One region of the Bradyrhizobium sp. WBAH42 genome, then DNA from elsewhere that is predicted to be linked to it. Evidence: predicted binding sites of a transcription regulator. Region 1 holds the regulator's gene; each other region holds the start of a gene.
The links. The regulator LexA, encoded in region 1, represses DNA repair genes until DNA is damaged. The targets are predictions, from matches to a motif close to TGTTCNNNNTGTGTTCNG.

Region 1 (7,438 bases):
GCGATTGAAGGCATCACGCATTCGATCTGCACGCTGGAGTTCGAGGACCACCGGCCGCTCTACGACTGGTTCATCGAGAAGCTGCCGGTGCCGTCCAAGCCGCACCAGTACGAGTTCGCGCGCCTCAACCTGACCTACACGCTGCTGTCCAAGCGCGTGCTGACGCAGCTCGTCCGCGAGGGTCATGTCGCCGGCTGGGACGATCCGCGCATGCCGACCATGGCGGGCATGCGCCGCCGCGGCGTGCCGCCGGCCGCATTGCGCGAATTCGTCAAGCGCATCGGCGTCGCCAAGGCAAACAGCGTCGTCGATGTCGGCATGCTGGAGTTCTGCATCCGCGAGGAGCTGAACCGCACGGCGCAGCGGCGCATGGCAGTCTTGAGGCCGCTCAAGGTCGTGATCGAGAATTATCCGGAAGGACAGACCGAGGAGCTCGAGGCGATCAATCATCCGGACGACGCTAGCGCCGGCACGCGCAAGATCACGTTCGGCCGCGAGCTCTATATCGAGCAGGACGATTTCATGGAGAACCCGCCGAAGAAGTTCTTCCGCCTGTCGCCGGGCAACGAGGTGCGGCTGCGCTACGCCTATTTCGTCAAGTGCACCGGCGTGATCAAGAACGACCAGGGCGAGGTGGTGGAGCTGCGCTGCACCTATGATCCCGCGACCAAGGGCGGCAACGCGCCCGACGGCCGCAAGGTCAAGGCGACCATGCACTGGCTGCCGGCGGCGACGTCGAAGCCGGCGGAGATCCGCATCTACAACCAGCTGTTCGCCAATCCGAGCCCGGACGCTTCGAACTTCGCGGCCGATCTCAACCCGAACTCGCTCGAGATCCTCGCCGATGCGCGGGTCGAGGCGTCCGTTGCGGAGAGCAATTCGACCGAGCCGATGCAGTTCGAGCGCCAGGGCTATTTCGTCCGCGACAAGGACTCGACGCCGGGCAAGCCGGTGTTCTCGCGCACGATCGGCTTGCGCGATACGTTCGCCAAGGAAGTCGCGAAGGGCTGAGGCGAGGGCATGAGCAGCGAAGCCGACGCCATCGTTTCCGCCATCATCGCGAAATGGTGCGTCGGCTTCGCGACGCTCGATGCGACCGCGCTGTCCTCGCTCTATGCGAAGAACGCGTTCTTCTTTGGCTCGAACCCAAAACTCTATCGGGGCAGGGACGGCGTTGCCGATTATTTCAACGGCCTGCCGCGCTGGCGCAGGCCGAGCGCGACCTTCTCCGACGTGTACGCCGCGCAGGCCGGCCCTGACCTGATCAACATGGCCGCGATCATCACGTTCGATCTCGCCGGCGAGCGGGACGATCTCGTCGTCAAGATGAGCTGGGTCATCATCCGCGAGGAAGGCGACTGGAAGATCGTCAATCACCACGCCTCGTCGCAGGCGCCGCTGATTTAGCGGTCGTTCCATCAGTGTCGTCATTCCGGGGCGCGCCACTCGGCGCGAGCCCGGAATCCATACTCACGATGGTGGTTATGGATTCTCAGATGCGCAATTGCGCATCATAGCTCGCGACTTCGTCGCGCCCCGGAATGACGATTGAAACGAACGCGCGCCTGCCGCGTTGGCCGCGATCCCAACCAAGGATCCCGCCATGCAGAACATCGCAGAGCATATGGAAGTCATCGGCGCCGACGGTGTCCATGTCGGCACCGTCGACAGGGTAGAGGGCAACCGCATCAAGCTGACCAGGAAGGACAGCGGCGAGGGCAGCCACAAGGGCCACCATCATTTCATCGACAAGGGCCTCGTTGCCGATGTTGAAGGCAACAAGGTGCGGCTGTCCGCCAAGGCGGACGTCGCCGTGACGATGGAAGAGGAAAAGTAGGGCGCTCCGTCGCCCGTTCCCGATCTGTACCGCTATTCGCGCAGCCGCACGGTCCGGTAGCCTCCGCACCCGTCGCGTATCGCAAGGTGCAGGGGAATGGCGGAGCCGGGGCGGCCAGGACGCTCCCAGGGAGTTGCCGGGACGTGGCCGGTCGGCCGCGCCGCCCCGGCCGGCGGCTTTGCGCCGGCGGGGTTTGGCATCTGGCCGGCCATCGTCGAAATGCTGCGCCAGTGGGCGCGCGCCGAGGCCGGGCCAGGCCGGCTGTTGCCGTGGGTGCCCGTCGCCTTTGGCGGCGGCATTGCGCTTTATTTCGCCGCCGATCATGAGCCGGTGCTGTGGGTGGTTGCCGCGACGGCCATCGCGCTGATGCTCGGCGCGGTGTTGCTCCGGCGGAGCCGGCTGTTTGCGCCTGCGATCATGATCGCGGCGGTCGCCGCCGGATTTGCCATGGCGACCTGGAAGACGGCGCGCGTCGCCCATCCCGTGCTCGCCAAGCCGCTTTATTCGGTGTCGCTGTCGGGCTTCGTGGAAGCGCGCGACATTCGCGAGCGTACCGATCGCTTCGTGCTGCGCGTCAGCGCGATGGAGGCGCAGCGCGGCGACGTCAAGCTCGAGCGCGTCCGCCTCTCGGTGCGCAAGGGCACGGCGCCCGAAGTCGGCAGCTTCGTGCAATTGAAGGCGCGGCTGCTGCCGCCGATCTCGCCGGTGCGGCCCGGCAGCTATGATTTCTCGCGCGACATGTTCTTCCAGAGCATCGGTGCCTCCGGCTTCGTAATGGGCGCGATCACGGCGTCCAGGCCGCCGGATGCCGGCGGCCTGCGGCTGCGCTATGCCGCCTTCATGCAGGGCCTGCGCGATGCGATCGACGCGCGCATCCGCGCAACGCTCGAAGGCGACAACCGGGCGATCGCAACGGCGCTGCTCACGGGGCGGCGCGATGCGATCACCGCGCCGGTCAACGATGCCATGTTCGTCTCGGGGCTCGGCCATGTGCTGTCGATCTCCGGCTACCACATGGCGGTCGTCGCCGGCGTCGTCTTCTTCGCGGTGCGCGCGCTGCTGGCCTTGATCCCGGGGCTGGCGGCCGGCTTTGCCATCAAGAAATGGTCGGCGGCCGCTGCGCTGGTCGCGGCGGCGTTCTACCTGTTGCTGTCGGGCGCGGAAGTCGCGACGCAACGATCGTTCTTCATGACGGCAGTGGTGTTGATCGCCGTCATGGTCGATCGCCGCGCCATCACCTTCCGCACGCTGGCGGTGGCGGCGCTGATCGTGCTCGCGGTCGCGCCGGAGGCGCTGGTGCATCCGAGCTTCCAGATGTCGTTTGCGGCAACGCTCGGGCTGGTCGCGCTGGTGCAGATCGGCATGCCGAACCTGCTCGCCTCACCCGATCATTCCGCGACGGCGCGGATCGCGCTGTGGGGCGGCCGCGAGATCGCGATGCTGTTCCTGGCCTCGCTGATCGCGGGGCTCGCGACCACGCCATATGCCGCCTTCCACTTCCATCGCGTGACGCCATACGGCGTCATCGCCAATCTCGGCGCCATGCCGGTGGTGTCGGCGCTGGTGATGCCGGCCGGGCTGCTCGGACTGCTCGCAGCGCCTTTCGGGCTCGACGGCGTGTTCTGGTGGTTGATGGGAATCGGCATCGAGTGGATGGTCCTGGTCGCGCGCTGGGTGGCGGCCCTGCCGGGCGCCGTCGGCCGCATTCCGGCGTTCGGGATCGCGCCGCTGATCGCGGCGAGCCTCGGGCTCATCGTGATGGGCCTGTTGCGCACGCCCTTGCGCTGGTCCGGCGCCCTGGTGCTGCTGGCGGCGATCCTCTGGGGGCTGTCGGTGCGCCAGCCTGATGTCCTGATTGCCGGGGATGGTGCGAGCGTCGCGGTCCGGGGCGCGGATGGGCGCTTGCAAGTGATCCGCGCCAGCAAGGACAGCTTCCTGCTGAAGGAGTGGCTGGCCGCCGATGCCGATCCGCGTGATGCCGGCAACGCCTCGTTGGCGAGCAGCGCGTCATGTGACGAGTCCGGTTGCGTGGCGCCGCTCGCGGACGGACGGCTGATCGCGTTGGCGACGCGCATCGACGCGCTGGCCGATGATTGCAGCCGCGCCGCGCTGGTGGTGACGGCGCGGCCCGCGCCGCCCGACTGCGCGGCGATGGTCGTCGATCGGGCGCGTCTTGCCAGTCAGGGCGCGCTGGCTCTGACGCGAAGCGGAGAGGGTTTTTCGGTGCAGGCGGTGAGGGCGAGAGGGGCAAGCCGTCCTTGGCTGCCGGCCGGCGCCGGCGAGGGGGATTTCGACGGCAGCCTCGTGCCGAAGACGGCCGTGCCTCGCAACCGGGACGCAACGCCATCGGAGGCCGACTTGCAGGCCGACGATTGAAGATCGATGCGGGGAAAATCGGTCCGACGGGATCCCGCAGGACGCAAACCATACCATCTCGCCGGCCGCGGCCGGCGATGGCATTTGAATTTGGCCCTCGACTTTTCGGTCGGGGCCGACGGCGTCAGCCGATCGGCAGGCGCGTGATCGTGGGCCGCGTGTCGGCGACGATCTGCGGCTTGTGCTCGCGCTCGATGGCTTGCTGCGTCACCGGCAATTGCAGCACGGTCGCGCGCTGGCCTTCGACGAGCTGCGTCACCAGCACGTACTTGCCGTCCGGAAATTCGATCGCGTCATGATGGCGATCGGGAATGTGCGGGTCGATCTTGCCGAACTTGCCGACGCGGGAGTTGACGGTTCGCGTCCAGATCCAGCGGTTGTCATAGCGGACGTTATCGGCGAAAGCGAGCTCCGTTCCCGGCAGCAGACAGACCGCGACGGAGAGATCGGCTTCGGAGGCGAAGCCGCGCGTCGAGGTGCCGCGGAAGGTTGTCGTGACGATCGTCTCGCCAACTTCGGCGGGGCGCGTCGCGACGGCATGCAGGCTATAGTCACACATCGGGTGCTCCTCATACTGGGATAGCGACCCGCGTCTCTTTCGAGGCGCAGGCCTCTATCAGAGTGGAAGCCTCCAACGCTCTGCTCGGTTATGGGCAAATCTGCGGCTCGCATCCGCAGCACGCGATCACATTATCTTTCCCGGATTCGATAGGAACAAACCTCGCGTCCTTGCATTTGGCCCGCACTATCGGCGCTGTCGGCACAACTCTACCGGCGGAGCGAAATGGCCGCGTGTCCGCATGGGCGAGTGTCGCGCGGGAAGAGGCGCCGAACAGTCAGCGCAGAACCAGAAAGACCATCCAGCCGGAGCGGACAAGTATCCGCTCCAATCTTGGATCGACGATCGAAGCGCGCGTAGCGCTTACTTCCGGTATCAGTACTTCCGGTAAAGCCCGATCAGCTTGCCCTGGATCTTCACGCGGTTCGGCGGAAGAATGCGGACCTCGTAGGCGGCATTGGCGGGCTCGAGCGCGATCGAGGCGCCGCGGCGGCGGAAGCGCTTGAGCGTGGCCTCCTCGTCGTCGATCAGCGCCACCACGATGTCGCCGGTATTGGCGGTCTCGTTGCGCTGGATCAGCGCCATGTCGCCGTCGAGGATGCCGGCCTCGACCATCGAATCGCCGCGCACCTCGAGCGCGTAGTGCTCGCCGGAGCCGAGCATGTCCGGCGGGACGCTGATGGTGTGGCTGCGGGTCTGCAGCGCCTCGATCGGCGTGCCGGCCGCGATGCGGCCCATCACGGGCACCGCGACGGGGCGCTCGCCCTCATCCGCGGGCGGGCTGGAGCTCGCGCGCACCTTGCCGAGATTGCCCTCGATGACGCTCGGGGTGAAGCCGCGGCGATTGCCGGCTGCGGCCTGGAGCTCGGGCAGCTTGATCACCTCGATGGCACGGGCGCGGTTGGGCAGGCGGCGAATGAAGCCGCGCTCCTCGAGCGCAGTGATCAGGCGATGAATGCCTGACTTCGAGCGCAGGTCGAGCGCATCCTTCATCTCGTCGAAGGACGGCGGCACGCCGCTTTCCTTCAGACGTTCGCTGATGAACCGCAGAAGCTCGTATTGTTTGCGCGTCAACATCTCGACCAAAGTCCCCCGGTTGATGTCGTTCGATTCCGAGACGATGAAGTCGGCAATAAGCCGCTACATCCTCGAAACAAATCATGAACGGACACTATATGTTCGATATGTGTTCCGCAACTGCTTAATTTATGGTGAACGAGGCCGAACTCGCGGAATGCGTGCGGCCGGGCAGCTCAGACGGGCAGCCGCAGCACCTCGCAAGGTGTGCCGGCCTCGGCCTTCGGCGCGAACGGTGCGCGCACGAGAAGTACCTGTGCCGCAGAGAGATTCGCAAGCAGGGAGGAGTCCTGATGGCTGACGGGAAGGGCGACGCGCGTGCCGTCGTCGCGTACCTCCAGCCGCGCACGCAGATAATCCTCGCGCTGGTCGTTGGCGCCGAGATCGCGGCCCAGCACGGCGCGCTCGCGCTGATGATGAATCACAGAACCGCCCGACAGGGCCCGAATCAAGGGCACCATGAACAGGAAGGCGCACACGTATGACGACACGGGATTGCCGGGCAGGCCGATCACGCGCATCGCGCCGAGGCGACCATGCATCATCGGCTTGCCGGGCCGGATCGCGATCTTCCAGAACGCAATCTCGATGCCTTCGCCCTTGAGCGCCTGCTGGACCAGATCGTGGTCGCCGACCGACGCACCGCCGGTCGTGACCAGGATGTCGGCGCCGCTCTCGCGTGCGCGGCGGATGCCGGCGGACGTGGACTCCAGCGTATCGGCGGCAATTCCGAGGTCGATGGTCTCGGCGCCCTCGCTGCGGGCAAGGGCGTGCAGGGCATAGCCATTGGAATAGACGATCTGACCGGGACCAGGCGCGGTGCCCGGCATGACCAGCTCGTCGCCGGTGGCGAGAATCGCGACCCTCGGGCGGCGGATAACGGCGAGATGAGGATGATTCATTCCGGCGGCGAGGGCGAGATCGCGCTCGGTGAGACGGATTCCCTTGCGCAGCAGCACGTCGCCTTCGCGGAAGTCGATGCCCGCAGGGCGGATGTGCCGGCCACAAATTGCGGCTTCCTTGATCGTGACATGCGTGCCGTCGGCAATTGTGTCCTCCTGGATCACGACGGCATCGGCGCCGTCGGGAACGACGCCGCCGGTGAAGATCCGCACGGCTTCGCCGGGGCCGACCCTTCCCGCGAACGGCCGACCCGCCGCGACCTCACCGACGACGGTCAGCCTGGTCTCGATGGCCGCGTCGGACGCGCGCACGGCATAGCCGTCCATCGCCGACATCGCCTCCGGCGGCTGCGTACGCCGCGCCGCGACATCGTGCGCGAGCACACGATGGTGGGCCTCGTCGAGGCGAACCATCTCTTCAGCCAGCGGCTCGGCGCCGGTCAGCACCGCGGCGAGCGCGTCAGAAACCGGCATCAGGGCCACGGGCGAACTCCGCAACAAATCAGGACTCGGTCGGCAAGTTCTAGCTGAGCGGAGGGACTGAAGCAAAAAGGCCTCCCTGGCCAGCAAGAAGCCACACTTCCTTTCGGTCTCGGGTCGGCTTATCTTCTGTCCATGACAAAACTGCTCGAAAAGGCGCTCAAGGCCGTGCGGCAGCTTCCTGCGGATAGCCAGGACGAGATCGCG
Region 2 (7,438 bases), 3.5 Mb from region 1:
CCTGATCACCGGCGACGAGGAAGACGTCTCCATCAACGGCACCATCAAGCTGCTCAATTGGGCCGCCGCGCGCGGCGAAAAATTCGATCATTGCGTGCTCGGCGAGCCTTCCAACGTCGAGACGCTCGGCGACACCATCAAGGTCGGCCGGCGCGGCTCGCAATCCGGCACGCTCGTCGTCGACGGCGTGCAAGGCCATGTCGCCTATCCGCACCGCGCCTCCAATCCGGTGCCGGATATTTCGCGGCTGATCGTGGCGATCGCCGACGAGCCGCTCGACCATGGCAGCGCGCAATTCCAGGCCTCCAATCTCGAATTCGTCTCGGTGGATGTCGGCAACAAGGCCTTCAACGTCATTCCCGGCGAGGCCCGCGCGAAATTCAACATCCGCTACAACGACAACCACACCCAGGCGAGCTTGCGCGAATTGGTCGAGACGCGCCTCGCCAAGGCCTGCGGCAACCGCATCAAGGCGCGCATCGTCTGGGAGCCCTCGAACTCGAACGTGTTCGTGACCAAGCCGGGTCCGTTCACCGATCTCGCAGTGTCCGCAATCGAGGAGGTGACGGGCCGCAAGCCCGAGCTGTCGACCTCGGGCGGCACGTCGGATGCGCGGTTCATTTCCAGCTATTGCCCCGTGATCGAGTTCGGCCTGGTCGGGCAGACCATGCACCAGGTCGACGAGCGCGTGCCGGTGGCGGATCTGGAAAAGCTGACGAAGGTGTATCGCGGGATTTTGGCAAGGTATTTTGCTTGAGGCACTGTTGCCTCCATAAACACAAGTGTCATCGCCCGGCTTGACCGGGAGATCCAGTATTCCAGAGACAGCAGCGATTGAGTCGAGAGGCCGCGGCGTACTGGATGCCCCGCCTTCGCGGGGCATGACACCGAGGGTTTAGTAAGAGCGTGCCCGCTCTCTGCGCCGCGCGCCTAATAATCCACCTTCATCAGATACAGCCCCTCGGGCGGGGCGACGATGCCGCAGGCGGCGCGGTTGCGGGCTGCGAGGGCGGCGGAGAGATCGTCGGCGGTCCAGCGCCCTTCGCCGACCCAGACCAGCGATCCCACCATCGAGCGCACCTGGCTGTGCAGGAACGAGCGTGCCGAGGTGATGATCGTGATCTCGCGGCCGTCGCGGGTCACGTCGAGCTGGTCGAGCGTCTTCTCCGGCGATTTGGCCTGGCACTCGGTGTCGCGGAAGGTGGTGAAATCGTGCTTGCCGAGCAGGCGCTGCGCCGCCGCATGCATCGCGCCAGTATCGAGCTTGCGCGGCACGCGCCAGGCGTGGCCGACATCGAGCGCGAGATTGGCGCGGGTGTTGACGATGCGATAGCGGTAGTGGCGCTTGACCGCCGAGAAGCGTGCTTCGAAGGTGTCAGGCACGATCTCGGCCTCGAGCACCGCGATCGGATGCGGACGCAGATGCGCGTTTAGCCCATCGCGAAAACGGCCCGGCGGAAACTGCTTGTCGACGTCGACATGGGCGACCTGACCGCGCGCATGCACGCCGGCATCGGTGCGGCCGGCGCCGTGCACGCGCAAATCCGCTCCGGTCATCGCCTTCACGGCCGCCTCGAGCGCGCCCTGCACCGACGGCAGCGTGTCCTGCACCTGCCAGCCGAAGAACGGTGCGCCGTCATATTCGATGGTGAGCTTGTAGCGGGGCATCGTGTCCAGTTTCGCCGTCATTGCCCGCGAAGGCGGGCAATCCAGTACTCCGTAGCCTATCCGATTGACCGAGAAGCCTCGGCGTACTGGATACCCCGCCTTCGCGGGGTATGACAGTGTCAGGTGAATTTGGATCCCGACCTCAACGGCACGCCGCGCAGGAAGTCCGCGGCCTGCATGCGGGCCTTGCCCTCGCGCTGCAGCTCGATGATGCGGATGGCGCCGTCGCCGCAGGCGACGGTGAGGAGATCGTCGAGCACCTCGCCAGGGGCGCCGGCGCCTTTCGCCAATTCGCAGCGCAGGATTTTTACGCGCGCATTCTCGAGCTCGGCCCAGGCGCCGGGGAACGGCGACAAACCGTGGATGTGGCGCAGCACCGCGCGCGCGGGCTTGCTCCAGTCGATCCGCGCCTCGGCCTTCTCGATCTTGGCGGCGTAAGTGACGCCGTCCTCGCTCTGTGCCTTGAGCTGGAGGCCACCGCGTTCGAGCGCGGCCATGGCGCGCACCATCAGGTCGGCACCCAGGCGCGAGAGGCGATCGTGCAGGTCGAGCGCGGTCATGCTGTCGGTGATCGCGATGCGCTCGGCCATGGCGACGTCGCCGGTGTCGAGACCGACATCCATCTTCATCACCATCACGCCGCTCTCGGCATCGCCGGCCATGATGGCGCGGTTGATCGGCGCCGCGCCGCGCCAGCGCGGCAGCAGCGAAGCGTGCAGATTGTAGCAGCCGAGCTTTGGCGCATCGAGGATCGCCTGCGGCAGGATCATGCCATAGGCGACCACGACGGCGGCATCGGCCTCGAAGGCACGGAACTCCGCCAGCGCCTCCTCGGTCTTCAGCGTCTTCGGCGTCAGCACGGGAATGCCGAGCTTTCGCGCGGCTTCCTCGACCGGCGTCGGCTGCAATTGAAGGCCCCGCCGGCCGCCCGGCTTCGGCGCGCGGGTGTAGACCGCCGCGATGTCATGACCATGCGCGACCAGCTCGAGCAGCGTCGGCACGGAGAAATCGGGCGTGCCCATGAAGATGAGGCGGAGGGGCATGTGGCTGCGTTCGGTGAGAGTTCTGGTTTTCCGTCATGCCCGGGCTTGTCCCGGGCATCCACGGTCTTTGCGACTAGGCAAGCAAGGCGTGGATGGTCGGGTCAAGCCCGGCCATGACGATGAGAGAGATGAGCCCTACTCCGCCGCGCGCTTGGCGGCCTTCTCGAACTTCTTCATGACGCGGTCGCGCTTGAGCTTCGATAGATAGTCGACGAACAAGACGCCGTTGAGATGGTCGATCTCGTGCTGGATGCAGGTGGCGTAGAGGCCTTCGGCATCCTCCTCATGCACCTTGCCGTCGAGATCGGTGAAGCGCACGCGCACCTTCGCGGGCCGCTCGACCTCCTCGTAATATTCGGGGATCGAGAGGCAGCCTTCCTCGTACACCGACAGCTCCTCGGACGAGGCGATGATCTCGGGGTTGATGAAGACCCGCGGCAGCGGCTTGGTCTCGCCGTTCTCGTCGCGCTTGGCGAGGTCCATGGTGATGAGACGCAAGGGCTGCGCGACCTGGATCGCCGCCAGGCCAATGCCGGGCGCGTCGTACATGGTCTCGAACATGTCGTCGGCAAGCTTGCGGATCTCGGCCGTGACCTTCTCGATCGGCTTGGAGACCAGACGCAGCTGCTTGTCGGGCAGGATAATGATTTCTCTGAGGGCCATGGCCGCGATTTAAGCCGCGCGCCGGATGCGGTCAATGCGGCCAGGAACCCGTTAACCCCTCGCTAACCATAAAACTTCGCCTTTCGTTAACCATAAAAATTAGGGGGTGGTTAACCCCGATCGTTCCCTCTTCGTTCGCGAATATCGGCGAATCGCGTTAGAAGGGCCCATGAACGAGATCATTTTCATGCTGGGCGACTGGCCGGTGCGCACAATCGATGCGCTGATCGGCTTCGGTGCGCTCGTCCTCATCCTGCTGGTTGTGATTACGGTCGTGATCGCGCGCTCGGGGCGGCGTGGCGCGGAACTCGCCATGGCGCATGCGATCCGGGCCGACGAGCTCGAGGAGCGCCTCGCCCAAGTGCTGCACGCCCAGAGCGAGGCCTCGGGCCGGGTCGACGCCATGACCCAGGCGCTGGCGGGACGTCAGGCCGAGATGGCGCGGGCGGTCAACGAGCGGCTGGATTCGGTGACGCATCGCGTCGGCCAGTCCATGGAACATTCGACCCGCAACACCATGGAGAGCCTGCGCGCGCTGCATGAGCGGCTCGGCATCATCGACAACGCGCACAAGAATCTCACTGATCTCACGACACAGGTGACGACGTTGCGCGACGTGCTCGCCAACAAACAGTCGCGCGGCGCGTTCGGCCAGGCGCGGATGGAGGCGATTGTCCAGGACGGTCTCCCCAAGGGATCCTACGAGTTCCAGTTCACGCTCTCGACCGGCAAGCGGCCGGACTGCGTCGTGTTCCTGCCCGACCAGCGCCCGCTCTGCATCGATGCAAAATTCCCGCTGGAGGCGATGACGGCGCTGCACGACGCCCGCACCGACGAGGAGCGGCGCGTGGCCACGCAGCGGCTGCGCAGCGACGTCATGAAGCATGTCAGCGACATCGCCGAAAAATATCTCGTCACCGGCGAGACCCAGGAGATGGCACTGATGTTCGTGCCGTCGGAATCGGTCTACGCCGAGATCCACGACGGCTTCGACGACGTGATCCAGAAGGCCTATCGCGCCCGCGTCGTGCTGGTGTCGCCGTCGCTGCTGATGCTCGCGATCCAGGTGATGCAGCAGATCATGAAGGACGCGCGCATGCGCGATGCCGCCGACCAGATCCGCACCGAGGTGATCAAGCTCGGCGACGATCTCGGCCGCCTGCGCGACCGCGTCCTCAAGCTGCAGAAGCATTTTGCCGACGTGAACGAGGACGTGCGCCAGGTGCTGATCTCCGCCGACAAGATCGAGAAGCGCGCCGGGCGCATCGAGGAGCTCGATTTCAGCAAGAGCGATGCGGTGGAGGGACCGCGCCTGGTGGCGACTGGCGCGGCCGAGCTGTTTCCGCGGAAGCTCCAGGCGGGGGAGTGAGATTGGGGCACACTGTCATGCCCCGCGAAGGCGGGGCATCCAGTACGCCGCGGCGGTTGTGATGGAACCGAGACGCTGGTGGTTACTGGATCGTCCGCCCCAGTGCGCAATTGCGCACAAGGCGGACGATGACGGTGGTGAGATAGTCACATGGGTGCACGCCATTACTACGTCTACATTCTCGCCAGCCGAATTGGCGGCACGCTCTATATCGGCGTGACGAACGATCTCATCCGCCGAGTGGCGCAGCACAAGTTGAAGCCCATCGAAAGCTTCACGGAGAAGTACGACGTCGCCCGACTTGTCTACTTCGAGCAGTTTGACGATCCCGAGAATGCGATCAAGCGGGAGAAGCGGCTGAAGAAGTGGAACAGGGCGTGGAAGGTTCGGTTGATCGAGCAGCATAACCCAAACTGGGATGATCTCTATCCTGGTATAGCCGGACCACCATAGCGCCGTCATACCCCGCGAAGACGGGGTCTCCAGTCCGCCGCAGCAGTTGTGATTGAACCGAGCCGCTGGTGATTACTGGATCGTCCGCCTTCGCGGACGATGACACCGAGCGTGTTGAAAGCTCTCCCGTCTGACCAGCTACCGCGAGAGTCTTTTCCCCCAGAATCTGCTAACACCTCCCCATGACCGCACCCGACGCGACCTCCTCCGCCGTGACCGCCGCCCCTGCGCCCTCCTGGCGCGAGAGCCTTGCCGTTTACCTGCAGCCGCGGGTGCTGATCGTGCTGTTTCTCGGCTTCTCCTCGGGGCTGCCGCTGGCGCTATCAGGGTCGACGCTGCTGGTGTGGATGCGGGAGGCTGGGGTCGATCTCAAGACCATCGGGCTGTTCGCGCTGGTCGGCACGCCCTATACGCTGAAGTTCCTGTGGGCGCCGCTGGTGGATGCGATGCATGTGCCGCTGTTCACCCGCGCCTTCGGCCGGCGGCGCGGCTGGCTGGTGTTCTCGCAGTTGCTCTTGATCATCGCGATCCTGCTGCTGGCGATGACCGACCCCGCACGCTCGCCGTTCTATGTCGCGCTCGGCGCGCTGCTGGTCGCAACCATGTCCTCGACCCAGGACATCGTGGTCGACGCGTTCCGGGTCGAGAGCCTGCCGGAGAGCGAGCAGGCCGCGGGCATGGCCGCTTACGTCGCGGCCTACCGCATCGGCATGCTGGTCTCGACGGCGGGCGCGCTGTTCATCGTCTCGGGCTTCGAGGGCACCGGCATTCCGCGCCAATCAGCCTGGATGTGGGGCTATGTGGTGATGGCGGCGATGGTGCTCATCGGGACGATCACGGCGCTGCTCGCGACCGAGCCCGAGCAATCGGCGCGGGCCGAGGCCGCGACACAGGCCGATACGGCTTTCGCGCGGGTTCTGCATGCGGCCATCGGCGCCTTCTCGGAGTTCCTGTCGCGCAAGGATGCGCTCGCTGCACTCGCCTTCGTGGTGCTGTTCAAGTTCACCGACGCCTTCTCCGGCACGATGACGGCGCCGTTCGTGATCGACCTCGGCTTCACCCGCAACGACTATGCGGCGATCGTGAAGGGCGTCGGCCTCGCGGCGACGCTGATCGGCGGCTTTGCCGGCGGTTTTGTCGCGCGGCGCTATCCGCTGGCGACGAGTCTGTGGATCGGCGGCGTGGTGCAGGCGCTCGCCAACCTCTCCTTCTCCTGGCTGGCCATCGTCGGCACCAACCAATGGGCGCTGGCGCTCGCCATCTGCGCCGAGAATTTCACCAGCGCCATCGGCACCGTGATCTTCGTCGCCTACCTCTCTGCGCTGTGCCAGAACCCGCTGCACACGGCGACCCAATATGCGCTGCTCACCGCGCTCGCGGCGGTGGGGCGGACCTATCTCTCATCAGGTGCAGGCTTCGTGGCGGATACCACGGGCTGGGCGATGTTCTTCGTGATCTGCGTGCTGGTGGCGATCCCGAGCCTGATGCTGCTGGCGTATTTGCAGAAGCGCGGGCATTTCGAGGCGCTGGGGCCGGTGAGGGTTTAAGCTGACGCTCTCACCACCGTCATTGCGAGCGAAGCGAAGCAATCCAGACTGCCCCCGCGGAACGATTTCTGGATTGCTTCGCTTCGCTCACAATGCCGGCCGAGGGAGTGGAGCGCCCCTACTGCTTCTTGATCAAGCTCCACTTCGTGATCACGGCTTCGCTCATCTGGCCGGGATCGCTGGCGCAGGCGACCTCGTCCACCTTCACGGAGATCTCCTTGCCGACGAAGGATTTCAGCTGCGCGGCCTGCGCGTCGCTGGAGGTGACGAGCTGGAACGTCTCGGGGCCGGTTTCGAGATTGCACAGCCCGTTCGGCGGCGGCAGGCGGCGCGGTTCCGACGTGATCTGGTAGGTCGCGACGCGCTTGCCGTTCTTGACGTCACGCACCTTCATCGCGTTGAGCTCGCCCGAGAGCACGTCGCCATTGTTGATCGGCTTGCCGGGCTTGGACGGCGGCGGCGCCTCGTCGCGTTGCTGCGCGGAGATGGCCGGGGTCACCAGCATCAGCATCGTCGCGACCAAAGCGAAGCGTGTGGCGAAAAGTTTCGTCATGTCGTCCGTTCCGTGGAAAGTCTGGATGGCTAGAACAGGGTGCGCTGCCGCATCGCAGCCGATAGCGTACCTTCGTCGAGATAATCAAGCTCGCCGCCGACGGGAACTCCGTGGGCGAGCCGCGTCACCTTCACATTGGCGT
Region 3 (7,438 bases), 1.8 Mb from region 1:
GGCACGGCGCATCGCCACGCAGGTCGCGGGCGAGTCCCATGTCCACGAGATGGCGCCGCTGATGGGCGGCGAGGATTTCGCCTACATGCTGGAAGCGCGGCCCGGCGCCTTCATCTTCTGCGGCAACGGCGACAGCGCCGGCCTGCATCACCCCGCCTACAATTTCAACGACGAGGCGATCGTCTACGGCACGTCCTATTGGGTGAAGCTGGTCGAGGAGCAGCTCGCGGCGTCGTAGCTTTTCGTCACCTCGCCCCGCTTGCGGGGAGAGGTCGGCGCGAAGCGCCGGGTGAGGGGGACTCTCCGCGAGTCCATCTGTCACTATTTTCTCGGATGGAGCCCCCCACCCCAGCCCTCTCCCCGTAAGAACGGGGAGAGGGAGCGGCTCTCAGAACATCCGCGAGAAGATCACATAGAGCGTCGCCGACAGCATGATCGCGCAGGGCAGCGTCAGCACCCAGGCCATCAGCAGGTTGCGGATCGTCGACCATTGCAGGCCCGAACCGTTCGCCGCCATGGTGCCGGCGACGCCCGACGACAGCACATGCGTGGTGGAGACCGGAAGGCCGAACACGTCGGCCGCGCCGATCGTGGCGGCGGCCACGAGCTCGGCGGACGCTCCTTGCGCGTAGGTGAGATGGCTCTTGCCGATCTTCTCGCCGACCGTGATGACGATGCGCTTCCATCCGATCATGGTGCCGAGGCCGAGCGCGATGGCGACCGCGATCTTCACCCAGTTCGGGATGAACTTCGTGGCGGCATCGAGCGATCCCTTGTAGGCGTTCAGCGCCGCGATCTCCTCCTTGGTGAGATCGTTCTCCTTGTCCTTCATCAGGAAGCGGATCGCTTCGGAGGTCATGTACATGTCGTTGCGGGTGTTGCCGACGGCTTCCGCGGGCACCTTGTTCAGCGTGCCATATTTGGCGACCTGGTCGCCGACATCCTTCACCAGCACGGCAAGCGAGGGATAGGTGCCCTCGTTGATGTGGCGCAGCGTGATGTACTGCGTCACGGCGGGGCGGGGATCGCCGATGATGCTGTGGCCGGCGCCCTTCGCCGAGATCACCTTGGCGGCGGCATCGGAGGTCTTCTGGAACTGGACGACCTGCGATTCCGGCAGCGCGCGGTTGAGCGCGTAGGCCGTCGGCACGGTGCCGATCAGGATCAGCATGATCAGGCCCATGCCCTTCTGGCCGTCGTTCGAGCCGTGCGCGAAGCTGACGCCGGTGCAGGTCGCGATCAAGAGGCCGCGGATCCACAGCGGCGGCGCCTTGTTGCCCTCCGGCGCGGAATAGAGCGCCGGGTTGCGCACGATGAACTTGAGCAGGAGCAACAGCGTGGCGGCGCAGATGAAGCCGAACAGGGGCGACAGCAGCAGCGCGTAGCCGATCTCGGTCGCCTTGGTCCAGTCCACGCCCGAGGTGCCGTCGCGGCCGCGCATGACGGCGTTGGCGACGCCGACGCCGATGATCGAGCCGATCAGCGTATGCGAGGAGGAGGCGGGCAGGCCGAAAAACCAGGTGCCGAGATTCCACAGGATCGCGGCGATCAGCAGCGCGAACACCATGGCAAAACCGGCGCTGGAGCCGACCTGGAGGATCAGCTCGACGGGCAGCAGCGAGACGATGCCGAAGGCGACCGCGCCGGAGGACAGGAGCACGCCGAGGAAGTTGAAGAAGCCCGACCACATCACCGCGACCTCGGCCGGCAGCGAATGGGTGTAGATCACGGTCGCCACCGCATTGGCGGTGTCGTGGAAGCCGTTGACGAATTCGAAGCCCAGCGCAATTAGGAGCGCGACGAACAGGAGGATGTAGGGCAGGTAGGTCGTGACCCGCGCGCCGGTGGCATTGACGTCGACATAGATGCTGTAGGCGACGAACAGCAGGCCCGCGGCGAGGATGCCGAAGAACAGGATCATCGTCAGCGGATTGAAGCCCTTGTCGAGATTTGGCCGCGAGGCCGGCTGGACGGGCGCGGGATCTGCTACCGCGCGGTCGAATGCAACATCGGTCATGTCTGGACGCCCCTTAACTTTCAGGTCAAGGCATTGTCCGCGATGGATTTGAAGCCTGGATGACAACCGAGGCGCGAAAGCTGTTTTCCTGCAAGTATGCCGTTGTCCTGCCAGTGCTTAGGCGGCGCGTGCGGCCTTTTTCTGCAAGCCGGCGGCGATCTTCAGATCCTCGACAAAGCGTCGATACTCCAGCACCTTGGCTTCGGGATCGGGCAGCCGCAGCAGATAGGACGGATGCACCGTCACGAGCGCCTTGCGCCCGTCGGGAAGATCGATCAACCGGCCGCGGTTCTTGCCGATCGGAGTGATCTTGCCGAACACGCTTTGAGCGGCGGTGGCGCCCATCGCCACGATGAGATCGGGCTGGATTGCCGAAACTTCCCGCTCATACCATTGCCGGCACGCCCGGATCTCCGGGGTGTTCGGCTTCTGGTGCAGACGGATCTTTCCGCGCGGCACGAATTTGAAGTGCTTCACCGCGTTGGTGACATAGACCTTCTTGCGGTCGACGCCGGCCTCCTCCAGCGCGCGGTCGAGCATCTGCCCGGCCGGGCCGACGAAGGGGTGACCGGCGAGGTCTTCCTTGTCGCCGGGCTGCTCGCCGACCAGCATGATGTTGGCATTCTTCGGGCCTTCGCCGAACACGGTCTGCGTCGCGTCCTTGTACAGATGGCAGGCGCGGCAATGCGCGGCCTCCTCGCGGAGCGTTTCGAGATCGTCGGCAGCTGGCTTGCGTTTCATCGGAGCCTCCGGCCGCTTCTGAGGCTTATGCGGATCGGTTGCGGCATTGGCGATCATGGCACCGGTCATGCGTTCGGCGTCCTCGATCAAGGGCTTAATGATCGAAGCCTCGGGCAGGTTCCTCCAATATTTCTTCGGCATCTCGGCCTGCATCGCCTTCACCTTGAGCCGGGCCGGATTGAAGATGCTGGCGTAGTAACGCCGCCAGGTTTCCTCGAGACGGTCTTCGCCCGGCGCCTCGCTCTTGCTGACGCCCGGCGTGAACGAGAGCGCATGGCCGTCCCAATGCGCGCAGAGGTCCGGGGTCAGGATCGACCAGGGCATGTCGGCAAAGCGCTTGGCGAAGAACGGCGCGGCGAGCTCGACGATATGATGCTCCGGCTCGAACCAGGCGACGTAATGCGCCTGGCGTTCCCGGCCGATCTCGCGGAAGCGGACGAAGGCATGCATCTTGTGCTCGTCGCGATAGACCGCTTTCGCCATGGAAGTGACGCGCGCGACATCAGGATCGGTCGCGACCTCGATGAGATCGTGGTTGTCCTTCAGCCGGAACAGCAGGCGATAGAGGATCGCAAAGCGCTCGCCGTCGCGGTGCAGGATCGCCGCCTTGGCGAGCTCGACGAATTTGCCTGATACGTTGAAGGTGCCGTCGTTCACCTCGAGGATCGGAGACGGCGCGGGGGACGCGAACAACTCGGCTTCGCCGCCTTGCACGGTCCAGGTGACGTCGCTGGGCGGCACGTGGTGAAGCACGAGGCTGCGCGCGGCATTGCGCCAGCCGTCGAAATCGGTTTCGGTGTCGAGGGTGATGTACTGCATCAGAAGCCAAATCCCAGTTGCGTTGCCTTCGGCTTGAACCGTTCGATCAGCCCGGCGGAATCGAGACGATGCGATGAGGGGCGGTGATCGCTGAGGACGATGAACGGCAGCGCCTTGTTGCGTGGCACATGCAGCTGCGCGAGATCGGCGAGGCGGATCGTGGTGGTGCGCCTTGTTGCGATGATGCGGTCGACCGTCCTGGTGCCGAAGCCCGGAACGCGCAGCAGTTCCTCACGGCTGGCGCGGTTGACGTCGAGCGGGAAGCGGTCGCGGTGGCGCAGCGCCCAGGCGAGCTTGGGATCGATGTCGAGCGGCAGCATCGCGCTGTCGTCGACGATCTCGCCGACATCGAAGCCGTAGAACCGCATCAGCCAGTCGGCCTGGTAGAGCCGGTGCTCGCGCAGCAGCGGCGGCGCGCGCAGGGGCAGTGCGCGGCTGGCATCGGGGATCGGGCTGAAGGCGGAGTAATAGACGCGCCGCAGCCGGTAGGCGCCGTAAAGGTTGGCGCTGGTGTGGAGAATGGTGTGATCGGAGGCGCTGTCTGCGCCGACGATCATCTGGGTGCTCTGTCCGGCCGGCGCAAAGCGCTGCGGCTTGGCCTTTGTCTTCGTTGCGCGGTTCTCCTCGGCCTCATCCAGCTTCAACCGCAGCCGGCCCATGGTGCGGCGGATCGCGCGCACGTCCTTCTCAGGCGCGAATTGCTGCAGGCTGGTCTCCTCAGGCATCTCGATGTTGATCGAAAGGCGGTCGGCATATTTGCCGGCCTCGGCGATCAGCGCATCGTCGGCCTCGGGAATGGTCTTCAGGTGGATGTAGCCGCGGAAGTGATGCTCCTCGCGCAGTTTGCGCGCGACGCTCACCACTTGCTCCATCGTGTAGTCGGGGCTGCGGATGATGCCGGAGGAGAGAAACAGGCCCTCGATGTAGTTGCGCCGGTAGAAGTCGAGCGTGAGCTTGACCAATTCGTCGATGGTGAAGCGGGCGCGTGCTACGTTCGAGGACGCGCGGTTGACGCAATAGAGGCAATCGTAATTGCAGGCGTTGGTCAGCAGCACCTTGAGCAGCGAGATGCAGCGTCCGTCCGGCGCGTAGGAATGGCAGATTCCCATGCCTGGCGCGGTCGAGCCCATGCCCTTGCCGTCGCTGGAATCCCGCTTCTCGGTGCCGCTGGAGGCGCAGGATGCGTCGTATTTGGCGGCGTCCGCCAGAATCTCCAGTTTGCGTTGCACGTCCATTTTGGAATCCCTTTGATTCAACTCATGAATCCGACAGCGCGCCAATTCGATTGACTCTTCGAGCACCGTTAGCTTTATATTAGAACATATCATGAACAAATGAGCCAGCCGTTGGTTCTTCTTTTGAAGACCACGGCACCAATTCCTGAAGGAGCGGCGAGCATGAGCGGCGCACGCATCAGCGCGCTTGCGACCTTGCGCAGCCAGATCGAGCGCATCGAGACGGCGGAGGTCGTGCATCAACACGATCGCGTCGCGCTCGGCCACAGCGAGGCCGACAGCGCGCTGAAGGGCGGGCTCGCGCGCGCGGCGATCCACGAGGTGTTTTGCGAGGGGCGCCAGGGCGCGGCCGCGACGGGCTTTGTCATGGGGCTTGCGGGACGCGTGAGCGCGCGTCGGCCGCTGCTGTGGGTGCGACAGGATTTTTCGGAGCTCGAAGCCGGTGCGCTGTCGATGAGCGGGCTTGCCGAACTCGGCCTCGATCCGCGCCGTGTCGTGATGGTGCGCGCGGCCGATGTCGAGAGCGCGTTGCGCACCTCGGCCGATGCGCTCGCCTGCGATGCGCTGGGCGCCGTCGTGCTCGAGTTGTGGGGCGAGACCAGACAGTTCGATCTCGTGGCAAGCCGCAAGTTGACGCTCGCCGCGCAAGGCTCGGGCGTTACCGGCCTCTTGCTGCGGATGGCGGCGCAGCCGCTGCCTTCGACCGCGGAAACACGATGGATGCTGCGGGCGGCGCATTCGCCGCCGGGCTCGGTGTGGAGAGCCTGGGGCGCGCCGGTGTTCGATGCCGAACTCTTGCGCAATCGTCATGGCCCGTGCGGCCGGTGGATCATGGAATGGAATTGTGATGAGTGCCAGTTCAGTGAACCGTCGACGTATCCTCAGCCTGTGGCTGCCGCGCCTGCCCATCGACAGGATCCAGCGGTTCTTCAGCAGCGCCGGGCTGGGTAAGGCCAATCATGAGCCTGATATCGTCGTCATCAAGGACAACAATGCGCTGGTGATCCATGCGCTGGACGAGGCCGCCGAGCGCCTCGGCCTGTATATCGGCCAGCCGCTCGCCAATGCGCGGGCGATGTGTCCGGACCTGCGTGTGTTCGACGCCGACCCTGTCGCCGATGCCAAGACGCTCAGCGATATCGCCGATTGGTGCGACCGTTTCACGCCGCTGGTGGCGCTCGATGCGCCGCACGGGCTGTTTCTTGACATCACCGGCTGCGCGCATCTGTTCGGCGGCGAGGCGGCGCTGTTGCGGACATTAGTCCGCGCGCTCTGCCGGCAAGGCTTTGCCGTCAGCGCGGCGATCGCCGGCACCTCGATCTGCGCCCGCACGCTGACGCGGCAGGCATCCGGCACCATCGTTGCCGATGGCGGCGAGGCGGAGGCGATCAGGTCGTTTCCAGTCTCCGCGCTCGGTGCAGGTGAAGCCATCACCACCGGCCTGCGCCGCGCCGGGCTGAAGACCATCGGCGATGTCGCATCGCGCAGCGCCTCCGAAATCACGGCGCGGTTCGGCGCGCGCTTCTCCACGCTGCTCGCCCATGCGCTGGGGCAGGGCGATGCGCCGATCAGCCCGCGAAAACCGCTGCCCGATTACATCGTGGAAAAACGCTTTGCCGAGCCGATCGCGACCGACACCATGATCGCGATGACGCTGTCGCGGCTGGCCGACACGCTTGTTACGTCCATGGAGAAGCAGGGCAAAGGCGCACGGCGACTTGAAGCGGCATTCTTCCGCACCGATGGCGTGGTGCGCACGATCACGGTCGAAACCGGACGTCCCGTGACGCGAAGCGCCGTGATCGACCGCCTGTTCCGCGAGCGGCTCGATGCAATCGCAGATCCCCTCGATCCCGGCTTCGGCTTCGACATGGTGCGGTTGTCGGCGAGCCGCACCGAGACCGTGGTGCAGGAGCAGCGCGATCTCGATGCCCATGTCCACGACAATGACGAACTCGCCGCGCTGATCGACCGCATCGCCGCGCGCATCGGGGGAAAACGCGTCGTCGTGCACCTGCCGCAGGATACCCACATCCCCGAAAGCGCGGTGCTGGCCGCATCGGCGCAGCATCATCTCGCGGCTGCCATGCAGGCGGAATGGCCTGTTCGTACCGAGAGCGAGCCGCCGCTGCGTCCCTTGCGGCTGTTCGACAAGCCGGAGCCGATCAAGGTGCCGTTCGCGACCGTGCCCGATGGCCCGCCGCATCAATTCACCTGGCGCCGCGCGCTGCATGCGGTGGTGCGGGTGGAGGGCCCCGAGCGCATCGCGATGGAATGGTGGCGGCAGGACGGCAAGCAGCTGACGCGGGATTATTTCCGCATCGAGGATGCCGAGGGCCTGCGCTTCTGGATCTTTCGCGACGGTCTCTATGAAGGCGAGGTGTTCGACGGTGACGGCAAGCCTGCGTCTCCCGGCTGGTATGTGCACGGTCTCTTCGCATGAATACGCTCAGCTATGCCGAGATTGGCATCACCACCAACTTCTCCTTCCTGCGCGGCGGCTCGGATCCGCGTGCCTATGTGCATCAGGCCAGCGCTCTGGGAATTCCGGTGATCGGCATCGCCGACCACAACACGCTCGCCGGCGTGGTGCGTGCCTGGAACGAGCTCGACAATGACGAGGTGC
Region 4 (7,438 bases), 4.1 Mb from region 1:
AGGCGCAATTAATTGCGCGTCCCGAGCTCCTCGTAGAGCACGCGAGCCGAGGCGGCATCGCCACGGCGCTCGTTGAAGGCGGTGACCTTCAGCACGCGCACGCTGCGATCGAGCGCGATGGTGAGGACATCACCGGCCTTGATCGCGTGGCCCGGCGACGTCTCGCGCACGCCGTTGACGCGGACATGGCCGGTGACGACGAGCTCGGCCGCGGAGGTGCGCGCCTTCACCACCCGCGCGTGCCACAGCCATTTGTCGATGCGCTGCCGCTCTGTCGTGGGGTTACTCCTTGCGCCCCAGCTGCTCTTTCAGCGCGGCGAGCTTGGCGAAGGGCGAGTTCGGATCGATCGGACGATCGCGCTCGCGCGGGTTCGCGCTCGAGGCGTAGGGACGCAGCGACGGACCGGACTCGCGATCTCGGCGGTCACGGCCCTTGTCGCGGTCGCGGCCACGATTGTCGCGGCCCTTGTCCCGATCTCCGCCGAACTTCTTGTTGTCGCGGTTGCGATCGCGATCCTTGTCGCGGTCTCCCTTGCCCTGGAAGCTGCGATTGCGGTCGTCGCGGCGCTCACCGCCCTCGCCGCCTTCACGTGGCTTGCGGAAATCGCGGCGATGGCCGCCATGACGCTGGCGTTCGCCGCGCTTCTCGCCGTCGGCCGACTGCGCAGCCTCGCCTTCAGCAGGCGCACCGGCGGCCTCAGCGCCGGCCTGCGGACGCTGGTTGTGGTGGCGCTGGTGGCGATGGCGCTCGTGGCGCGGCTTGCGATCCTCGTGACGGCCGCCGGGACGCCAGACCTCGACGAGCTCGGGCTCGGCGGGTGTCGCCGCGGCTTCGACCGGCGCGGCAGCATCGGGCGAAGCGGCAGCTTCGGTGGCGGCGGTCTCGGCGGCAGCGGCTTCGAGCCCGGCAGCCTCGGTGGACGTCGCAGCCTCTTCTGCAGGCGGCGCGATGCCGGGAGCGTCTTCGGGCGTGACGGGCGCTTCTGAAGCTTCCAGCGCCGGCTCCTCTTGGGCCTCCTCAGGGGCGGGCTCGTCGTGCGGCTCCATGCCGGGCGCGTCTTCGACCGTGACGGCTTCGGCGGCGGCCTCAGCGGCCGGCGCTTCAATCGGCAGGCCGGCAACGGCTTCAGCCGCAGTCTCGGTCGAGGTCTCAGCACTGCCTTCAACGGGCGGCGTCTCGGCCGCGACGGTCTCGGTGACGACCTGCTCGGTCACGACAGGCTTCACCGGCAGCGGCGGGCGCTTCTCCATGCGATAGCCGAGCGCGCGCAGCACGGAGGCGAAATCCTCGCCGGCAGATCCCGTGAGCGAGGTCATCGCCTGCGTCACCACGAAGCTGCGGCCGTCGAACGCGCCGGCGGGCTTTTCGCCCGGCGAATTCTCGCGCCAGGCCAGCGCCGGGCGGATCAGGTCGGCGAGGCGCTCCAGGATGTCGACGCGCACGGCGCGCTCGCCGGCCTGCTTGTAGCCGAGCACGCGATAGGCATCGCGCGGCAGCGCCTTGTCGACCGGGAACGAGGTGCGCCCCGAGGAGGCCAGATGCTGCGCGCCCGAGAGCGCGGACAGATCGACATTGTCCTGCTTCAGCGCCCAGAGCAGCGCGGCGAGCGCACGCGCGGCGGGCTTGAGCAGGCCGGGGAAATAGAGGTGATAGGCGCCGAAGCGGACGCCGTATTTGCGCAAGGTCGCGCGCGAGGGCTGGTCGAGATCCTTCAGCTCGCTGGCAATCTTCGGCCGCTCGAGCACGCCGAGCGCCTCGACCAGCTGATAGGCGATGCCGCGGGCAATGCCGGTAACGTCCTCGGCCTTCGACAGCTCGAACATCGGCCCGAGCAGCTTTTCGATGTGGGTCTTGAGCCAGAGCTCGAGCCGCGCCTGCACCTTGTCGCGGGGGGCGCCGGTCAGGCGCTCGTCGGAGATGATGCGGATGCGCGGATGCAGCGCGTCGTCCGCGGCGGCGAGCCGCGCCACGGCATCGCCGGTCCAGCGGATGATGCCTTCGGACGTCAGCACGAACTGCTCGTCCGGCGCATTGCCCAGCTTTTCGGCGCGCGCGTTGATCTCGCCGGCGAGCACCGCTTGCGCTGCAGCCTGCAAGGCTTTCGCATCGGAGCCGGCTTCCGCCGCATCCGGTGCAAAGGTGAAGCCATCGAGACGGCCGATGACATGGCCTTCGACGATGACTTCGCCGGTCTTGCCGATTTCAGTATTCAAGCTCGTGTTCTCCCGCAGGCGGCGCATCAATACACTGGTCCGGCGATCAACGAAACGCTCAGTCAAGCGTTCATGGAGCGCATCCGATAATTTATTTTCGACCTCCCGCGTGATCCCCTGCCAGCGTTCGGGGTCTTTCAGCCAGTCCGGGCGGTTGGCGACGAAGGTCCAGGTGCGGATCTGGGCGATTCGGGCCGACAGCGTGTCGATATCGCCGTCGATGCGATCGGCCTGGGTGACCTGGGACTCGAACCAGGCATCGGGAATACAGCCCTTGCGCATCAGGAAGCCGTACAGCGTCGTCACCAGCTCGGCATGGGCGGCCGGCGACAGCTTTCTGTAGTCCGGGACCTGGCAGGCTTCCCAGAGACGCTCCACGGCGGCCTTGCCATGCGCGATATCGCGCACCTCGCCGTCGCGGGCGGCGTGATCGAGCACGCGCATGTCCTCGGCGATCGGCGCGCGCGTCAGCGTCTCGTGGCCGGGGGCGAGGTTCAGCGAGACCTGCAGTGCGCCGAGCGAGGAGAAATCCAGCTTCGAATTGCGCCATTGCAGCACCTTCACGGCATCGAAGGTGTGGTTCTGCAGCGCATTGACGAGCTCGGGCTCGAACGGCGCACAGCGGCCCGTGGTGCCGAAGGTGCCGTTGCGGGTGGCGCGGCCGGCGCGGCCCGCGATCTGCGCGAACTCGGACGGCGTCAGGCGGCGGAACTGGTAGCCGTCGAACTTGCGGTCGGAGGCAAAGGCGACGTGGTCGACGTCGAGATTGAGGCCCATGCCGACGGCGTCGGTGGCGACGAGATAATCGACGTCGCCGTTCTGGAACATCGCGACTTGCGCGTTTCGCGTGCGTGGCGACAGCGAGCCCAGCACCACCGCGGCGCCGCCGTGCTGGCGGCGGATCAGCTCGGCAATCGCATAGACTTCATCCGCCGAGAACGCGACGATGGCGGTGCGGCGCGGCTGGCGCGTGATCTTGCGGTCGCCGGCGAACTCGAGCTGCGACAATCTGGGCCGCGTAATCATGGAGACACCCGGCAACAGGCGCTCGATGATCGGGCGCATGGTGGCGGCGCCCAAGAGCAGCGTCTCGTCGCGGCCGCGGCGGTTGAGGATGCGATCGGTGAAGACGTGGCCGCGTTCGAGATCGGCGGCGATCTGGACCTCGTCGACGGCGAGGAAGGAGACGTCGAGATCCCGCGGCATCGCCTCCACGGTCGAGACCCAATAACGCGGGTTCTTCGGCTTGATCTTCTCCTCGCCGGTGACGAGCGCGACGCTGGCCTCGCCGGCGCGATCGGCGATCTTGTTGTAGACCTCGCGCGCGAGCAGGCGCAGCGGCAGGCCGATCAGCCCCGAGGGATGCGCCAGCATCCGCTCGATGGCGAGATGGGTCTTGCCGGTGTTGGTCGGCCCGAGCACCGCAGTGACGCCAGCACCGGGTGCGCGCTCGGAGGCGAAGGGGGAGGAGGAAAAAGCCATGTCTGGGGGATTAGGTAATGGCGATTTGGGCGAATGTCAGTGCGGTATGGGGCGGGGAGGGGGCTTGCTCTTCGTTCCTCATCCTGAGGAGCGCGTCAGCGCGTCTCGAAGGATGAAGGCCCGGCTGGTGCTGCTGGGCAAGCCAAGCCCCTCGCCCTTCGAGACGGCCGCTTGCGCGGCCTCCTCAGGGTGAGGGGCACACCGAGGGTGTGGGAGCGCCCTCCCCAAATCCCGTGCAACTGTTTCACTTTGCGACGCTTTTCCCGTTCGCTTTAAGCTTCGGAACGACTCTAGAACGAATCGCGGCCGAATCGCTGACTCCCTATTGAGTCCCGTTCCGTTCACGCAACATGTCGCGGGACTCGTCTTGGTTGCGCACTAGATGGAGTTTTGCGGAGGCGCACAAGCGAGCGGGGTGGTTAAAGCTGGGGATGAGGCTGAGTCGAATCAGAATCGGGGAGGAGTCAAATGGATTCCCCGATTAGGGCCATCAAAACACAAAGTGCGAAAACAACCCCATGCACAGTAGGTAAGTGATTGATATTGCTAGGGCACTCTTAACCCTCCCCTGGAGGGGGAGGGTCGGCTCACATGGAGCGCAGCGGAATGTGAGACGGGGTGGGGTGATCTCTCCACTCGGGCAGTCCCCGTGTTGAGAGATCACCCCACCCCGCTCGCGCTTACGCGCGATCGACCCTCCCCCTCCAGGGGAGGGTTAAGAGCCTACTGCGTCTTCGCCACCCTTGGCGGCTGCGGGGCGGTGATGAAGCTCGTTGCTTCCAGCATGGCCGGTCCCAGGGGCGTCGGCACTTTCAGCCAGAACGGGACCAGGATACGCGTGCCGGCGATCGGGGCGAACGCGATCTCCATGTTGCGCTGGGCGGCGAGGTATTTGATCACGGGGCGGTCGGGGATGTAGCCGGCGATGGGCACGAAATAGATCGCGCAGACCACGACCGGGCCACGATAGCCCTTCTCCGCCTTCACGGTCTCCATGCGCTTGAAATCGAGCTTGAGCTCGTAGCGCATGCGGCCGTCGAACACGGGCGCGGCGTTGTGGCAGGCCTCGGGCGCAACGGGATCGCCGGTGCCGGGCACGCGCAGCAGCGAAGCGGTCATCGGGTCCCACACGCCGCGGCGATGCGCCTCGGTGACGACGATACGATCAGGATCGACCGGCGGCTCCGGCAAAATGGCAAAATCCTTCACATTGCCCTTGTCGAGCGTGATGCGGATCTCTTCGGTCTTCTTCTGGGTGGTGGTGGAGGCCTGGTAGCCGGTCGCAACCAGCGCGCCACCCACGACGCGCCCCTGGCTGGCGCCGGTGCCGGACCCGCCCGTGAACGACTTCAAGAGCCCCGAGGTGCCGCCGGCGGCCGCCGCCGAAAACACGTCGTCCTGGATATCGATGTTCCAGGCGCCCTTGCCGACGGGAATGCCCGCCAGCGTCGCCTCATATTGCGCCTCGAGCTTGCCCTGCGCCGCCGCCGGCGCCGCGCCCGCCGCCACGACCAGCACCAGGCCGCAAAGCGCCATCAGCCGGCCGGCCAGACGCGATCGGGCTGAGCGCAGATTCTGCGCAAAATGAAGCGTTATCGGCACGAAACAATCCAATCGGGGCGCGATGCGCTGTTACTTAAGCCAAAAACGGCGGCAAACAATGTGTCGGGGCATGCAGCCCCGGGAACTCCACCGGACTCTTCGACGGCGAATACGCCCTTTATGTGATGGTAAGGCGCGACAATCATTGCCGTTTTGGTGATCGGGCGGTAACGGGGGCCGCTGTCATGCCCCGCGAAGGCGGGGCATCCAGTACGCCGCAGCGCCTCTGGTCAGCCGCGCCGCCGCGGGGTACTGGATCGCCCGGTCAAGCCGGGCGATGACACCTGTTGTGGGGCACGAGATCGCCACCCAAAACCTTGACGCAGGGCCCCTTCCCCCCTATACGTCCGCCCGCTCCCTGCAAGGACGAAAGAATTTGCCCCCGTGGCGCCTGAATGGCGGCCGCACTCGTTGGGGGTTCGAACTAAAGGATTTATGCCATGTCTCGCCGCTGCGAACTGACGGCCAAGGGCCCCCTCGTCGGCCACAAGGTCAGCCACTCCAACATCAAGACCAAGCGCCGCTTCCTGCCGAACCTCGTCAACGTGACGTTCATCTCGGAAGCCCTGGGCCGCAACGTGCGCCTGCGCGTCTCCACCAACGCGATCAAGAGCGTCGACCACAATGGCGGCCTCGATGCCTACCTGCTCAAGGCCAACGCCGATGCGCTCTCCCCGCGCGCCGTCGAGCTGAAGCGCGCCATCCAGAAGAAGGTCGGCGACGCAGCGCCGGCGAAGCAGGCGAGCTGAGAATTTTGGAATCGGGCGGGGGCTAGGTTGCGTCGTGTGGCGTACGCTTAGCCGAGTAAGAGTTCGAGTAGCGGCCGGATCGGAAAGATCCGGCCGTTTTTGTTTTTGGCGGCGCATGCGACCAGAGACGGATTTAGAGAATCTTGGCGCTCGTCCATGAAGAGTTATTTCAGAAGCGAAGCGCCTAAACGCAACTTGAAAACGAATTCTGCTGCGCAAGCTCCCGCCCAACGTAGGCATCGTTGGTGAGGTTTGCCCTGCGGCTTCGATGGCTCGGGCAAAAGTTGACAGATCATATATTCAAGCAGGATCGCCCAATATTACGATTCTGGTCGTTCTCTGCGGTGAATGTGCAAAGGTTCATTTTGAGCGCCGATACCTCAACGCGAGAAAGTTTCGGACGGACCGGGGCAGGTTTTTGATAGCTTTCATGAGCGGCGTTCGCGGCTCGATCCTTTGGCAGAGAACCGTGCTCAAGCACCTGCCCAAGAATGATTTGGGCGCCTTTTTTCCGGATGCTAACGTCAAGACTACGGCCGCAGGATTCCACTTTTCATTCTCAGAAAGAACGTCGTAACCTAATTCCTTCAAGCGGGAGATGGCATCTACGAGAGCCTTCTGCACCTGGTTTAGGGCCGCCGCATCCTTGCTATTCTCCTTGCCAATTCCAGGGAGGACCGGATGCCCGTCCCAGATCGTAATACTAACCGCATCCGAGTCCCAAGCGCGCCCAGGTGCAATACAATACCTCTGCCACAGATTAGGAAGATGTACGATCAAGTTTCTCGGAAGATACATTTTACTTTCGCAAGCGGGCCTTGTCGCGAGCCGCTCTAAAGCGGAAATGTGAATAGATTCGCCGACTACTGCTTCATCACGCTCGTAGCTGACGGGTCGCTCGCGAACAAGCAAGGGCGGCCGTCGATTCCCTATCGTACGGATAACTGGCGGGAAAACTCTGTAATGTCCCGTTCGCGAGTTATGCAGAATACTTGGCTCTACAGCCGCGCCCGGCAGTGGCACAAATCCGGGTTCGCGAATGGGGAAGTCCGGGTAGTGATAGAGAATGCGCTTCAGCATCCAATCCAGTGGCACATCATCTAAGCGTCGTGGCCCACTGTCACGTTCTTGATCGCTAAAATAACCGCCGCCAATATCAGAGTGCGTCCCCGGAAACCAAGTTTGCTCGGTTACTGAGTTGCTTACCCTAAACTTGCTCTGCCTCCAGACACTCGCTCGAAATTGGACACGGGTTTCATCAATCGCCAGTGCGTGCAAATTCAATTTCACAAGGGGGGACAGAAGAACGTCATGAAATTCATGTCGCTGTCGATTTAAACGCCAGAACGAATTTATCGGAACGCCTAAGGTGGCGACTGAATCAAAAACCC

Region 2: DCG74_RS03300 (DNA recombination protein RmuC) is a predicted target of LexA. The motif match lies at 3,496-3,513, and genes of this name have one in related genera.
Region 3: DCG74_RS17190 (putative DNA modification/repair radical SAM protein) is a predicted target of LexA. The motif match lies at 4,893-4,910, and genes of this name have one in related genera.
Region 4: DCG74_RS06515 (helicase-related protein) is a predicted target of LexA. The motif match lies at 3,977-3,994, and genes of this name have one in related genera.

Annotation. Positions count from the first base shown of each region.
Region 1 is NZ_CP036533.1:5,460,806-5,468,243, reverse strand. It holds gene DCG74_RS25605 (glutamine--tRNA ligase/YqeY domain fusion protein) at 1-1,011, shown strand, start outside; gene DCG74_RS25600 (nuclear transport factor 2 family protein) at 1,021-1,407, shown strand; gene DCG74_RS25595 (DUF2171 domain-containing protein) at 1,604-1,837, shown strand; gene DCG74_RS25590 (ComEC/Rec2 family competence protein) at 1,934-4,213, shown strand; gene DCG74_RS25585 (hypothetical protein) at 4,338-4,772, opposite strand; gene lexA (transcriptional repressor LexA) at 5,148-5,849, opposite strand; gene glp (gephyrin-like molybdotransferase Glp) at 6,026-7,234, opposite strand; gene DCG74_RS25570 (hypothetical protein) at 7,367-7,438, shown strand, end outside.
Region 2 is NZ_CP036533.1:686,260-693,697, reverse strand. It holds gene dapE (succinyl-diaminopimelate desuccinylase) at 1-757, shown strand, start outside; gene truA (tRNA pseudouridine(38-40) synthase TruA) at 931-1,668, opposite strand; gene fmt (methionyl-tRNA formyltransferase) at 1,788-2,711, opposite strand; gene def (peptide deformylase) at 2,847-3,374, opposite strand; gene DCG74_RS03300 (DNA recombination protein RmuC) at 3,544-4,743, shown strand; gene DCG74_RS03295 (GIY-YIG nuclease family protein) at 4,894-5,196, shown strand; gene DCG74_RS03290 (MFS transporter) at 5,379-6,743, shown strand; gene DCG74_RS03285 (hypothetical protein) at 6,862-7,296, opposite strand; gene recR (recombination mediator RecR) at 7,326-7,438, opposite strand, start outside.
Region 3 is NZ_CP036533.1:3,686,643-3,694,080, forward strand. It holds gene DCG74_RS17175 (M20 aminoacylase family protein) at 1-238, shown strand, start outside; gene DCG74_RS17180 (inorganic phosphate transporter) at 389-2,017, opposite strand; gene DCG74_RS17185 (UdgX family uracil-DNA binding protein) at 2,135-3,577, opposite strand; gene DCG74_RS17190 (putative DNA modification/repair radical SAM protein) at 3,577-4,812, opposite strand; gene DCG74_RS17195 (ImuA family protein) at 4,975-5,763, shown strand; gene DCG74_RS17200 (DNA polymerase Y family protein) at 5,660-7,255, shown strand; gene DCG74_RS17205 (error-prone DNA polymerase) at 7,252-7,438, shown strand, end outside.
Region 4 is NZ_CP036533.1:1,397,070-1,404,507, reverse strand. It holds gene DCG74_RS06520 (RNA-binding S4 domain-containing protein) at 9-260, opposite strand; gene DCG74_RS06515 (helicase-related protein) at 283-3,696, opposite strand; gene DCG74_RS06510 (DUF3108 domain-containing protein) at 4,420-5,232, opposite strand; gene rpmB (50S ribosomal protein L28) at 5,739-6,047, shown strand; gene DCG74_RS38975 (DUF2235 domain-containing protein) at 6,408-7,438, opposite strand, start outside.